Regions from separate parts of the Streptomyces sp. JLBT605 genome, predicted to be linked through region 2. Evidence: predicted binding sites of a transcription regulator. Region 2 holds the regulator's gene; the other holds the start of a gene.
What was found. Region 2 encodes HspR, which represses chaperone genes until heat shock. Its sites were predicted from a motif close to TTGAGNNNNNNNNNCTCAA; they were not measured.
Positions count from the first base shown of each region.

Region 1: a site for HspR is predicted at 3,168-3,186, ahead of dnaK (molecular chaperone DnaK). Genes of this name have one in related genera too.

Region 1 is NZ_CM177087.1:6,045,063-6,052,095, forward strand. It holds gene AC4BDD_RS26485 (acyl-CoA dehydrogenase family protein) at 1-669, shown strand, start outside; gene AC4BDD_RS26490 (RrF2 family transcriptional regulator) at 710-1,168, shown strand; gene dnaK (molecular chaperone DnaK) at 1,209-3,083, opposite strand; gene AC4BDD_RS26500 (alpha/beta hydrolase) at 3,339-6,143, shown strand; gene AC4BDD_RS26505 (response regulator transcription factor) at 6,294-6,998, shown strand.
Region 2 is NZ_CM177087.1:3,548,323-3,555,355, reverse strand. It holds gene AC4BDD_RS15410 (AAA family ATPase) at 1-1,144, opposite strand, end outside; gene AC4BDD_RS15405 (heat shock protein transcriptional repressor HspR) at 1,307-1,750, opposite strand; gene dnaJ (molecular chaperone DnaJ) at 1,755-2,924, opposite strand; gene grpE (nucleotide exchange factor GrpE) at 2,973-3,629, opposite strand; gene dnaK (molecular chaperone DnaK) at 3,626-5,485, opposite strand; gene AC4BDD_RS15385 (4Fe-4S dicluster domain-containing protein) at 5,786-7,033, shown strand, end outside.

The DNA of each region.
Region 1 (7,033 bases), 2.5 Mb from region 2:
CCCGGAGTCGTGTGCGACCACGGCGACACCTTCGGCCAGCGGCTGGCGGCCGGCGGCGATGTGGAGTTCGACGGCGTGCTGGTCAGCGGCGATCAGGTGTTCGGCTCGCTCTCCCCGGACGAGGGGATCCTCTCGCCCTTCGCCGCGCTGGCCGCGCCCGCCGGTCGTCTGGTCTCGGTCCAGCTCTGTCTCGGCATCGCCGAGGGGATGCTCGCCGAAGCCCGCGAGTACCTCAGGGCGGCCAACTCGCCCTGGCAGTCGGTGTGGCCGCCGTCCCTGCCGGGCAGCTCGCCCCAGGATCCGTATGTGCTGAACACCTACGGAGAGCTCACCGTCGCCGCCCGTTCCGCCGCCGCCCTCGCCGACCAGGCGCTGGCGGCCCTGGACGGCGGGCTGGCCCGAGGCGAGGACCTCACCGACGACGAGTGCGCCGAGATCGCCGTGCTCGCCGCCGCGGCCGAGGCCGCCGCCTCCCGGGCCGCGCAGGAGATCACCACGCGGGGCATGGAGGTCACCGGCGCCCGCTCCGCCTCCGCGCGGTACGGGTTCGACCGCTTCTGGCGCAACGCCCGCACGCACACCCTCTACGATCCCGTCGCCCGCCGGCTCCGCGACGTCGGCGACTACTTCCTCAACGGCTCGCATCCGCCCTTCACCCTCCCCGCCTGATCGCGCCCCCTGAGGCAGGCAGGTGGCGGATAATCGCCCCATGCGTATCTCGGCGAGGGCGGACTATGCGGTGCGCGCGGCATTGGAACTGGCCGCGGCGGGGGAGGACACTCCGGTCAAGGCCGAGGTCATCGCCACGGCGCAGGGCATCCCGCACAAGTTCCTGGAAGGGATCCTGAACGACATGCGCCGGGGCGGCCTGGTGTCCAGCCAACGGGGCGGCAAGGGCGGCTACCGGCTCGCCGCCCCGGCGGACTCGATCGCCATCGCCGATGTGATCCGCGTGGTGGACGGACCGCTGGTGTCGGTCCGCGGGGTGCGCCCGCCCGAGCTGTCCTACACCGGCCCCGCCGAGTCGCTGCTGCCGCTGTGGATCGCGGTACGCGCCAACGTCCGCATGATCCTCGGCGAGGTCACGCTGGCCGAGGTCGCCGCGGCCAAGCTGCCCGGCCATGTGCTCAGCCTCGCCGAAGACCCCGAGGCGTGGACCAACCCGTAGGCCGACCCGTAGCCCGGAGCCGTGGACGGGGCCCGGTGGTTCAGCCGCCGCCCTGCTCGCGCTGCTGCTCGTCGTCGACGATCTCGGCGTCCACGACCTCCTCGTCCGTCCCCGACGGCCCGCCGCCGGAAGCCGGGCCGGTGGCCGGGCCCGGGGTCTGCGCCGCCCCCGCCTGGGCGTAGATGGCGGTGCCGATCTTCTGCGCGGCCACCGCGGCCTTCTCGGTCGCCGCCCGGATGGCAGCGGTGTCCTCGCCCTTCAGCCGCTCCTTCAACTCCGTCAGCGCCGCCTCGACCTCGGTCCTGATGTCACCGGCGATCTTGTCCCCGCTGTCCTGCAGGAGCCGCTCGGTCTGGTAGACGAGCTGCTCGGCCTGGTTGCGGGTCTCGGCCTCCTCCCGCCTGCGCCGGTCCTCCTCGGCGTGCTGCTCGGCCTCCCGGACCATGCGGTCGATGTCGTCCTTGGGCAGGGCCGAACCGCCGGTGACGGTCATCTTCTGCTCCTTGCCCGTGCCCAGGTCCTTGGCGGAGACGTGCATGATGCCGTTGGCGTCGATGTCGAAGGCGACCTCGATCTGCGGGACACCGCGCGGGGCCGGGGCCAGACCGGTCAGCTCGAACATGCCGAGCTTCTTGTTGTACGCCGCGATCTCCCGCTCGCCCTGGTAGACCTGCACCGAGACCGACGGCTGGTTGTCGTCGGCGGTGGTGAACACCTCCGAGCGCCTGGTCGGGATCGTGGTGTTGCGCTCGATCAGCTTGGTCATGATGCCGCCCTTGGTCTCGATGCCCAGCGACAGCGGGGTCACGTCGAGCAGCAGGACGTCCTTGACCTCACCCTTGAGCACACCGGCCTGCAGCGCCGCGCCGACGGCCACCACCTCGTCCGGGTTCACGCCCTTGTGCGGGTCCTTGCCGGTCAGCTCCTTCACCAGGTCGGTCACCGCGGGCATCCGCGTCGAACCACCCACCAGGATCACGTGGTCGATGTCGGAGACCTCGATCCTGGCGTCCTTGATCGCGTTGTGGAACGGCGCCGTGCAGCGCTCCAGCAGGTCCGCGGTGAGCTGCTGGAACTGGGCGCGGGTGAGCTTCTCCTCCAGGTGCAGCGGGCCCTCGGGCGAGGCGCTGATGTACGGCAGGTTGATGGTGGTCTCGGTGGCGGCCGACAGCTCGATCTTCGCCCGCTCGGCCGCCTCGCGCAGCCGCTGGGTGGCCATCTTGTCCTTCGACAGGTCCACCCCGTAGCCGTCCTTGAACCGCTTGACCAGGTGGTCCACGATCCGCTGGTCCCAGTCGTCGCCGCCGAGCCGGGTGTCGCCGTTGGTGGACTTCACCTCGACCACACCCTCGCCGATCTCCAGCAGCGACACGTCGAAGGTCCCGCCGCCCAGGTCGAAGACGAGGATCGTCTGGTCGTTCTCCTTGTCCAGCCCGTAGGCGAGCGCCGCGGCCGTCGGCTCGTTGATGATCCGCAGCACCTTCAGCCCGGCGATCTCACCGGCCTCCTTGGTGGCGGTGCGCTGCGCGTCGTTGAAGTACGCGGGCACCGTGATCACCGCGTCCGTCACCTGCTCACCGAGGTACGCCTCGGCGTCCCGCTTCAGCTTCTGCAGCACCCGGGCCGAGATCTCCTGGGCGGCGTAGTGCTTGCCGTCGATGTCGCCGGTCTCCGGGAAGCGCCACCCGGTATCGCCCATGTGCCGCTTGACCGAACGGGCGGTGCGCTCCACGTTCGTCACCGCCTGGCGCTTGGCGATCTCGCCGACCAGGACGTCACCGCCCTTGGCGAAGGCCACCACCGACGGGGTCGTCCGGGCGCCCTCGTTGCTGGAGATGACCGTGGGCTCGCCGCCCTCCAACACGCTCACCACGGAGTTCGTGGTGCCGAGGTCAATACCGACTGCGCGTGCCATGTCCCTACTCCCTCCTCCACCTCCGCGTCGGCGTGACCGCCTCCACCCGACTCCCACTGGCCTTCCTGACTTCTGTAATAAAACCTGAGTCGACCATTGTCAAAGCTGGGGGTCTGGGCGGGTTGCGGATGGGTTTCGGACGGCACCGCGCGGCACGAGGCAACCCCTGGTGATCAGTCACCGTCTCCCCGGAGTGGGGGAGCTCCCGGAGATCTCCGGGGTGCTTGGGCAGGGCTGATGACAAGGAGGACCACCTTGATCCGTGTCCCGCGCATGGTGACCGCCACCGCGGCGGTGCTCGCGCTGGCGGCGGGGACGCCCGGTTTGGCACACGCGTCGCCGGAGTCGGCGGACGGGAGCCGAGCCGCCGGACCACGGCTGTCGGCACCACCGGGGAACCCCGGCGGCACCCTTCCGGCCGGCTGGCAGATCACCGGCACCGGCGCCGGCAGGCAGCTGGTGTGGCGCTCGCCCGACCCGGTACCCGTGGGCGACGCGCGCGTAGAGTTCTACGCCGGGGACCGGCTGCTGGGCCGGCCGACCGCCGACGGCGACCGGCGCGGCTTCCGGCTGGCGCTCGGCGACGCGCGGCTCGGGCCCGAGACGGAGCTGAAGGTGCTGGCCGGCGGGCGCCGCCTGGACGCGGCCGGGGCCGCCCGGACCCCGCACCCGCTGCGCCCCGGCACGCCACCCCGGCTGCCGGCCCTCCCGCCAGCAGGCGAGGTCGACCCCGGCGTCCCGGGCCACTACCGCACCACCAGCGGCGAGTACGACCTGAAGTCGGTGAAGCTGCCCGGCTTCCGCGCCCCGGTGGAGATGCGCGCCACCGTGGTGGCGCCCACCGACGCCCCCGGCCGCCGGCCGCTGGCGCTGTTCCTGCACGGCCGCCACTACACCTGCTTCAACGCCCGTGGCAGCGAGGACATCGGCTGGCCCTGCAAGAACGGCATGCGGCCGGTGCCGAGCTACCGCGGCTATCTCAAGGACCAGAAACTCCTGGCCTCCCAGGGCTATGTGACGGTGTCGATCTCCGCCAACGGCATCAACGGGCAGGACGAGACCGCGGTGGACGGCGGCGCGCAGGCCCGCTCGTCCCTGGTGCGGCAGCACCTCGCCCACTGGGCCCAGTGGGCCGCCGACCTGTCCGGCGCGCCGAAGGCCGTGCGCGAGTCCGCCCCCGCCGACCTGGACCGCGTGCTCCTCGTCGGCCACTCCCGGGGCGGGGAGGGCGTCAACCGGGCCGCGCTCGACAGCCTCAACCAGCCGCCCGCGGACGAGGACGGCTACCACGGCCCGGTGCGCTGGAACATCCGCGGCAACGTGCTGATAGGCCCCACCCTCTTCGGGCAGAACCCGGTGCCCGACGTGCCCTCCATGACCATCCTGCCGGGCTGCGACGGCGACGTCTCCGATCTGCAGGGCCAGATCTACGTCGACGGCACGCGCGGCGTCAGCCGCGGCACCGCCCTGCACAGCGCGGTCTACGTCAACGGCGCCAACCACAACTTCTTCAACACCGAGTGGACGCCGGGCAAGTCGACCGCGCCGGCCGAGGACGACTGGGGCAACGACGAGCCGGACGCGGTCTGCAAGCGGGGCACCAGGACCCGTCTCACCGCCGACCAGCAGCACGCCGCCGGCGCCACCTACATCGCGGCCGCGGCCCGGCTGTTCCTCGACGGCGACGACCGGGTGCGCCCGCTGCTGGACGGCTCGAACCGGCGCGCGCCCTCGGCGGACCCCGCACGGGTGGCCACCCACGCCCTCGGCGCCAACCGCACGCCGGTGATCGTCCCGGACACCTCCCTTGCCATCGACGGCGGCCGGCTGTGCCGGCAGGTGGACCGCGACCCGGCCAAGGCCTGCCTGCCGCCGGACAAGCCCGGCGCGTCGCCGCACTTCGCCGGTTGGATGGGGCCGGAACCCGCGCGGTACGCGATGGCGATGAGCTGGTCACGGCCGGGTGCCACGACGAGCATGCGCCCCGCGCGCCCGGTCTCCGTGGCAGGCGCCGAGTCACTGGCCCTGCGGCTGATCGTGCCCCCGAACACCACCGGCACCCAGGCGGACGTCACCCTCACCGACACCGCCGGGCGGAAGGCGAACCTCGGCCGGGTGCGCCTCGACGGACTGCCGGGAACCGACCGCACCACCTCCTACTGGGCGCGCGAGGCCCGCGTGCCGCTGACCGCCGCCGTCCGCGGCGGCCTGGACCTGAAGCAGGTCAAGAGCGTGGAGCTGACCTGGCGCAACCGGTCCGGGAAGGCCTGGCTGATGGACGCCTGGGGCTGGCGCCCCGGCACCCCCGAAGCCCACCCGACCGCGCTGACGCGGGTCGATGTCGGCCGGCTGACGGTCAAGGAAGGCGACTCCGGGACCCGGACCTACCGTGTCCCGGTGCGGGTGACCGGCGAGGGCGTCGGCCAGGTGCGGGTGTTCACCATCGACTCGCTCACGGGGAAGTCCACCACCCGCACGGTGACGGTCCATCCGGGCGGCCACGAACTCGACGTGCCGGTCACGGTGCGCGGCAACACCCGCTACGACCTGGACTACTCGCACGACGTCAGCGTCAAGGCGGTCCGCGGCACGGTCGTCGGCGCCTACCACGGCGGGGTGACCGCGCTGAACGACGACAAGATGCCCAAGGCCACCGTGAAGCCGGTCGCGGACCGGGTCACCGAGGGCAAGCGGCTGAGCTGGCGGGTGTCGCTCTCCCAGCCCGCCGACATGAAGATCGAGGTCCGGTTCAAGCTGCTGCCGGTGCGCGGCGGCAAGGAACTGTCCACCAAGGACGTCGACCGGCGGTGGCTGAAGGACGCCTTCGGCCAGTCGCCGAACCCGGCCCGGCCGCTGTCGAAGGTGATGGACGAGGGCGAGCCGTACCTGTACTTGGAGATCCCCGCCGGGAAGAAGAGCATCACGGTGAGCGTGCCCACCCTCAAGGACCGGGTGAGGGAGCCGGAGGAGTCGCTGCGGATGCGGCTGATCACCCTCGACGAGCACTGGATGGAGCACGACGGCCCGGTGGTCACCGGCAAGGTGAAGAACGCCGCGTAGCCCAGTTGCGGACGCAGGACGGGCCACCGCTCCCCTCGGGGCGGTGGCCCGCCCCTGTACGCGCCCCGTGGCGCCCGCTCTAAGAAGGATCTAAGAACCGCTTCTGGCAGGGTATGGACACATCCATGCCCGCTTCGGGAGGCCCCGCTGATGTCTGCCGCCGCCAAGGCCGTGCTGGTCGTCGACGACGACCCCGACGTCCGGGCCGCCGTCGTCGACGGGCTGGCCGTCGAGGGATACACCGTGCGCGAGGCCGCCGACGGGCTGACGGCCCTGTCCTCGGTGGCCGCCGAGCCGCCCGACGCCATCGTGCTGGACGTGGCCATGCCCGTGCTGGACGGGCTGGGCGTCTGCCGCAGGCTGCGCGGACTGGGCGACCGCACCCCGGTCCTGGTGCTCACCGCCCTGGACCAGATCAGCGACCGGGTGGCGGGTCTGGACGCCGGCGCCGACGACTATCTCGTCAAGCCGTTCGCGCTCGACGAGCTGCTGGCCCGGCTGCGCGCGCTGCTGCGCCGGGCCGCGCCCGACGACGCACCGCAGCAGACGGCCGACGCGGTGCTGTCCTTCGCCGACCTGACCGTGGACGCCACCAGCCGCACCGGGGTCCGCGCCGGGCGGCGGCTGGAGTTCACCCGGACCGAGTTCGCGCTGCTGGAGGTCTTCCTCCGCCACCCGGGCCAGGTGCTGCCGCGCGAGCTGATCCAGGAGCGGGTGTGGGGCGCCGACTTCGGCCCCGGCTCCAACTCGCTCGCCGTCTACATCGGCTATCTGCGCCGCAAACTGGAGGCCGGCGGCGCCCCAAGGCTGGTCCACACCGTGCACGGCATCGGCTACGAACTGGCGCAGCGGTGACCACCGCACACACCCGCCGGCCCCGCCGCCGGCTG
Region 2 (7,033 bases):
GGAAGAGCGTCGTCTCGCCGTACTCGTCCTTCTCCACGAACCACACCTGGTCCCGCTTGAGGATGTCCTCGCCGCCGCTGCGACCCAGCAGGCTCGCGTCATGCGTGGTGAGCAGCAGCTGGGCGCCGTGTGGGTTGCTTGCCGGGTCCTGGAAGAGCTTGATCAGGTGAGTGGTGAGCCGGGGATGCAGGCTGGAGTCGACCTCGTCCACGACGAGGAGGCCGCCCTCGTCCAGCGCGCCGAGCACGGGACCGGCGTAGTCCAGAAGAGCGCGCGTGCCCGCCGACTGGTCGTTGATGTCCAAGCGCACCGTGCCCTCGCGGCCTCGTTGGTCGACCCAGACACGTGCCGGCCGCCCGAGCGTGAGATGAACCCACTCAGTCACGACGTCAGGTGTGTAGTGTCGCCCGGCTCCAAGCGGAGGCTGTTCCACCTCCTCCACTCCGACATCCTCGATACCGAGGTCCGCGGCTCGAAGCAGGGAGACCACTCGCCGCGCCTTCTCCCGGTCCTCCAGAACCTCTATCTCCGAGAGATGACCGCCGAGGAAGTCACGCTGCCCTCCCGCCCGGAACCGCAGCCCCTGCGTGAACCACGCATAAAGCGGCTGCACCGCTTCCTGCCGGGACCGCGCCGCCACCGACACGAACAGGCTGTTGGGCTCGGTGATGTTCTTCACCAGCTCCAGCTCGCGCTTGGGCAGCGCGTCGCCGAAGGTGAAGTCGTCCCCGCTGCGCTGGAAGACCGTCCGCTTCCGGCCCCGTGGATAGCTGTACAGCCACTCGTCGAGGACCCGCTCGTCGTCCACGCAGAAGCCATACGTGTGGCGGACGCCGCCCAGCAGCAGATCGACGACGTACCAGGAGGGATCCTGGGCGGCCTCCGGGTCGAGGGCGAACGGGGTTCGGCTCACGCCGCCGCCCGGCTCCGCGTCGCGGTGGGAGGACGCCACCATCCGCGCCATGAACTTCAGCGCGCCGACCACGTTCGACTTGCCCGCCGCGTTCGCCCCGAAGAGCGCCGCCACCGGCACCGCCTCCCACTCGGTCCCCTCCGGGCGGTCCGCCTCGTACACCGGGGCCAGCAGCAGTTGCTGCTCCTCCCGGATCGACCGGTGATTGGCCACGCGGAAGCTCAGAAGCATCCCCGTTCACCTCCTTCGAGCGGCCAGGATGCCTTTCGTACGGGAAAATCGCACGAATCGCGCTCTGCGTCCACCGTACGGGCTGGCGGCACACAGCAACAGGCCCGCCACCCTGATGGGTGACGGGCCTGTCGCCAGTCAGTGAAGGGAACGGCCGCGCGGCTACTCCGGGCGCTTGGGGCGCCAGACGACCAGTGCGCTGGTCTGCTGCACCTGGTCGTAGGGGACCAGGTCGCGGCGGTAGGAGGCGTGGACCTGGGCCTCGCGCTGCCGCATCGCCGCCGCCGCGCCCTCGACCGCCGCCGTGAGCTCCGCGACGCGCTGCTGGAGGGCCGCGACCTGGTTCTCCAGCTCGATGATCCGCTTGATCCCGGCGAGGTTGATGCCCTCGTCCTGCGACAGCTGCTGCACCTGGCGGAGCAGCTCGATGTCGCGGGCGGAGTAGCGGCGGCCCCGGCCGGCGGTGCGGTCCGGGGAGACCAGGCCCAGCCGGTCGTACTGCCGCAGGGTCTGCGGGTGCAGGCCGGAGAGCTGCGCCGCCACCGAGATGACGTACACCGGCGAATCATCGGTCAGTTCATACGGATTGCGACGACGGCCGTCCATTGCCTCATGCTCCCTTCGCGGCCTGGAAGAGCTCCTCCCGCGGGTCGTCGCCCGCGGTCGCCTCGCGATAGGACTCCAGCGCCTCACGTGCCTTGTCGCTGAGGCCCTTGGGGACGGCGACCTCCACGGTGACCAGCAGATCGCCGTGGGTTCCGTCCTTGCGCAGCGCGCCCTTGCCGCGGGCGCGCATGGTCCGGCCGTTGGGCGTGCCCGCGGGCACCTTGAGGGTGACCGGGGGGCCGCCCAGGGTCGGCACCTTCACCTCGCCGCCGAGCACCGCCTCCACGAAGGAGATCGGCACCGTGACGGTGAGGTTGTCGCCCTTGCGGCCGAAGACCGGGTGGGCGTCGACATGGACGACGACGTAGAGGTCGCCTGCCGGGCCGCCGGTCTCGCCGGGCGCGCCCTTGCCGCGCAGCCGGATCCGCTGGCCGTCGCTGACGCCCGCCGGGATCCGGACCTGCATGGTGCGCGCGGAGCGGGCACGCCCGCTGCCCTTGCACACCTCGCAGGGGTTCTCCGCGATCAGGCCGCGGCCGCGGCAGTCCGCGCACGGGTCGGTGAGCGAGAAGCCACCGCCCGCGCCCCGGCTGACCTGGCCGGTGCCGACGCAGGTCGGGCACACCCGGGGGGTGCCCGACTTGTCGCCGGTGCCGGCGCACGCCTTGCACGGGGCCTGGCTGGACATCCGCAAGGGGACCGTGGCCCCCTCGACGGCCTCGATGAAGCTGAGCGTCACCTCGGACTCGATGTCCTGGCCGCGGCGCGGCTGGGCCCGCGTGGCGCCCCGGTTGAACAGGCCGCCGAAGACGTCGCCGAGGCCGCCGCCGAAACCGCCGCCGGCCCCGCCCCCGCCCTGGGCGCCCCCGAAGAGGTCGCCCAGGTCGAAGTTGAAGCTGCCGGTGCCGCCCGGCCCCGGGCGGAAGCCGCCGTTGCCGAAGAGCGCGCGGGCCTCGTCGTACTCCTTGCGCCGCTTGGGATCGGCCAGGATGTCATTGGCCTCGGAGATCTCCTTGAAGCGCTCCTCGGCCGAGGCGTCGGACTTGTTGGCGTCCGGGTGGTACTCGCGGGCGAGCTTCCGGTACGCCTTCTTGATCTCCGCCTCGGTGGCATCCTTCGGGACGCCGAGGACCTTGTAGAGATCCTTCTCCAGCACATCCCTGCTCAGGCTCATCCTCGACGTCCCTCCTCTCCTGCTATGCCACTCTCACCGGCGCCGGCCTCAGCCCTCGTCCGGACCACCGCTGTCCTCGTCGGACGCCTCGTCGGACTCGGACTTGCCCTGGCTGCCCGGCTGGGGCTCGGCGACCGCGACCCGCGCGGGGCGGATCGTCCGCTCGCCGATCCGATACCCCGGCTGCAGAATCTGCACGCACGTGGTCTCGGTGACGTCCGGCGCGTAGCTGTGCATCAGCGCCTCGTGCACCAGCGGGTCGAAGGACTCGCCTTCCTTGCCGAACTGCTGCAGCCCCATCTTGGCGGCCACCGTCTCCAGCGACTCGGCGACGGACTTGAAGCCGCCGACCAGCTCGCCGTGCTCCCGGGCGCGGCCGATGTCGTCGAGCACCGGAAGCAGCTCGGTCAGCAGGTTCGCGACCGCGATCTCCTTGACCGTGACCCGGTCGCGCTCCACGCGCCGCCGGTAGTTCTGGTACTCGGCCTGGAGCCGCTGGAGGTCCGCGGTGCGCTCGTTGAGCGCGGTGCGGACCTGGTCCAGCTGCGCCTGGACGCCGACCGTGGCCAGATCTTCCGCGGCCGGGGCCTCCGGGCCCCCCTTGTCGGGGGACCCGGCGCCCTTGGCGGCGTCGTCTGCCTTCTTCTCACCGGCTTCGGAGGACACGTCGGGCTGCTCCTCGAAGCCCGGGGTCTCCTCCGTCACGCGGCACCTCCGGCGGCGTCCTTCGGCTTCTCGTCATCGACGATCTCGGCGTCCACGACGTCGTCCTCGGCCTTGGCACCGGCCGGGCCGGCACCGTCGGGGCCGGCAGCGGCGCCGGCGGCCTGGGCGTCGGCGTAGAGGGCCTGGCCGAGCTTCTGGCTGACCGCGGCGACCTTCTCGGTCGCGGTGCGGATCTCGGCCGAGTCCTCGCCCTTGAGCTTCTCCTTCAGCTCCTCGACCGCGGTCTCGACCTCGGTCTTGACCTCGGCGGGAACCTTGTCCTCGTTGTCCTTGAGGAACTTCTCCGTCTGGTAGACGAGCTGCTCACCCTGGTTGCGGGTCTCGGCGGCCTCGCGGCGGGCGTGGTCCTCCTCCGCGTACTTCTCGGCCTCCTGGCGCATCCGGTCGACCTCGTCCTTCGGCAGCGAGGAGCCGCCGGTGACGGTCATCTTCTGCTCCTTGCCCGTGCCCAGGTCCTTGGCGGTCACGTGCATGATGCCGTTGGCGTCGATGTCGAAGGCGACCTCGATCTGCGGGACGCCACGCGGGGCCGGCGGCAGACCGGTCAGCTCGAACATGCCGAGCTTCTTGTTGTACGCCGCGATCTCGCGCTCGCCCTGGTAGACCTGGATCTGCACGGAGGGCTGGTTGTCCTCGGCGGTGGTGAAGATCTCGGACCGCTTGGTCGGGATCGTCGTGTTCCGCTCGATCAGCTTGGTCATGATGCCGCCCTTGGTCTCGATACCGAGGGACAGCGGGGTCACGTCGAGGAGCAGGACGTCCTTGACCTCACCCTTGAGGACACCGGCCTGGAGGGCGGCGCCGATGGCGACGACCTCGTCCGGGTTCACACCCTTGTTGGCCTCGTTGCCACCGGTCAGCTCCTTGACGAGCTCGGCGACGGCCGGCATACGGGTGGAGCCGCCGACCAGGACCACGTGGTCGATCTCGGACAGGGCGATGCCCGCGTCCTTGATGACGTTGTGGAACGGGGTCTTGCAGCGCTCCAGCAGGTCCGCGGTCAGCTGCTGGAACTGCGCGCGGGTGAGCTTCTCATCCAGGTGCAGCGGGCCCTCGGCGGAGGCCGTGATGTAGGGCAGGTTGATCGAGGTCTCGGTGGACGAGGACAGCTCGATCTTCGCCTTCTCCGCCGCCTCACGCAGACGCTGGAGGGCCATCTTGTCCTTGGACAGGTCCACGCCGTGGCCGGAGTGGAACTGCTTGACCAGGTAGTCGACGACGCGCTGGTCCCAGTCGTCACCACCGAGGTGGTTGTCACCGTTGGTGGCCTTCACCTCGACGACGCCGTCGCCGATCTCCAGCAGCGAGACGTCGAAGGTGCCGCCACCGAGGTCGAAGACGAGGATGGTCTGGTCGTCCTTCTCCAGCCCGTAGGCGAGAGCGGCGGCGGTCGGCTCGTTGACGATGCGCAGGACGTTGAGGCCCGCGATCTCACCGGCCTCCTTGGTGGCCTGACGCTCGGAGTCGTTGAAGTACGCCGGGACGGTGATGACCGCGTCGGTGACCTTCTCACCCAGGTACGCCTCGGCGTCCCGCTTCAGCTTCTGCAGGATGAAGGCGCTGATCTGCTGGGGGTTGAAGTCCTTGCCGTCCAGGCCGATCTTCCAGTCAGTGCCCATGTGGCGCTTGACCGAACGGATCGTCCTGTCGACATTGGTAACAGCCTGGCGCTTGGCGACCTCGCCGACGAGCACCTCACCGTTCTTCGCGAAGGCGACAACGGACGGCGTGGTCCTGGCGCCCTCGGCGTTGGTGATGACGGTGGGCTCACCGCCTTCGAGAACACTGACGACGGAGTTCGTCGTGCCCAGGTCGATGCCGACCGCACGTGCCATTTCGGGATCCTCCAGCTACATCATTGAGTGGAACAGACTCAAGAGTGCATGATCCACTTTTCGGTGTCAACAGAGCTGAGTCGACCTCGCTCAAGTTTCATATCGAGCTCCTGTTCAGCAGCCCCGCAGGGGCGGGGCACGGAGAGAGGGAGGAGAGGTCAGGGCAGCCTGAGCGACACAGATCACCGGCCGGTCAACTGCATGGGCCCTTGAAACCTAGGTAATCTCGGCAGAGACCGGATAAGTTACTGCTTAGTAATCACTCATCATCACCGCTCTCGCAGGTCCGAGGAGCCCCCAATGCAACTCGCCGCGATCATTGTGTCGCTGGTCCTCATCGCGATCGGCGTCGCGCTGTTCGGCCGTGCCATCCTGCAGATCTACCGCTTCATGCGGCTTGGCCAGCCCGTCCCCGCCGGCACCCGGACCGACGACCCGACCCAGCGCACCATCACGGTGGTCAAGGAGTTCCTCGGCCACACCCGCATGAACAAGTGGGGCATCGTCGGCGTCGCGCACTGGTTCGTGGCACTGGGCTTCTTCTCCCTGCTGCTGACGATCGCCAACGCCATCGGCCAGCTCTTCCAGTCCGACTGGCTGCTGCCGGTCATCGGCGACTGGGTCGTGTGGGAGATGTTCGTCGACTTCATGGGCACGATGACGGCGGTGGGCATCCTCACGCTGATCGTGATCCGGCAGCTGAACCGGCCGGGCCAGGCGGGCCGCAAGTCCCGCTTCGCGGGTTCCAACACCGGCCAGGCGTACTTCGTCGAGGGCGTCATCCTCATCGTCGGCATCTCGATCGTGACGCTGCACGCCCTGGAGGGCGCCCAGCACCATGTCGACGCCTACGAGCCCGCGTTCTTCCTCTCGTACCCGCTGGTCGCGCTCTTCAAGGGCATGAGCGTCACCACGCTGCAGAACCTCACCTACTTCTTCGCGATGCTCAAGATCGCGACGTCCTTCATCTGGATGATCACGGTCTCCCTCAAGACCGACATGGGTGTGGCCTGGCACCGCTTCCTCGCCTTCCCGAACATCTGGTTCAAGCGCGAGGCGTCCGGTGACGTGGCGCTCGGCGCGCTCCAGCCGATGACCTCCGGCGGCAAGCCGATCGACTTCGAGGACCCGGGCGAGGACGACGTCTTCGGTGTGTCGAAGATCGAGGAGTTCTCCTGGAAGGGCATCCTCGACTTCTCCACCTGCACCGAGTGCGGCCGCTGCCAGTCGCAGTGCCCGGCCTGGAACACCGGTAAGCCGCTGTCGCCCAAGCTGCTCATCATGGCGCTGCGCGACCACGCGCACGCCAAGGCCCCCTACCTGCTCGCCGGCGGCGGCAAGACCATGGAGGGCGAGGAGAAGGCCACCGAGGAGCAGCTGAAGGACGTGCCGGCGGCGGCTCTCGCCGAGGCCGAGCGCCCGCTGATCGGCACCCTCGAAGAGAACGGCGTCATCGACCCGGACGTGCTGTGGTCCTGCACCACCTGCGGCGCCTGCGTCGAGCAGTGCCCGGTCGACATCGAGCACGTCGACCACATCGTCGACATG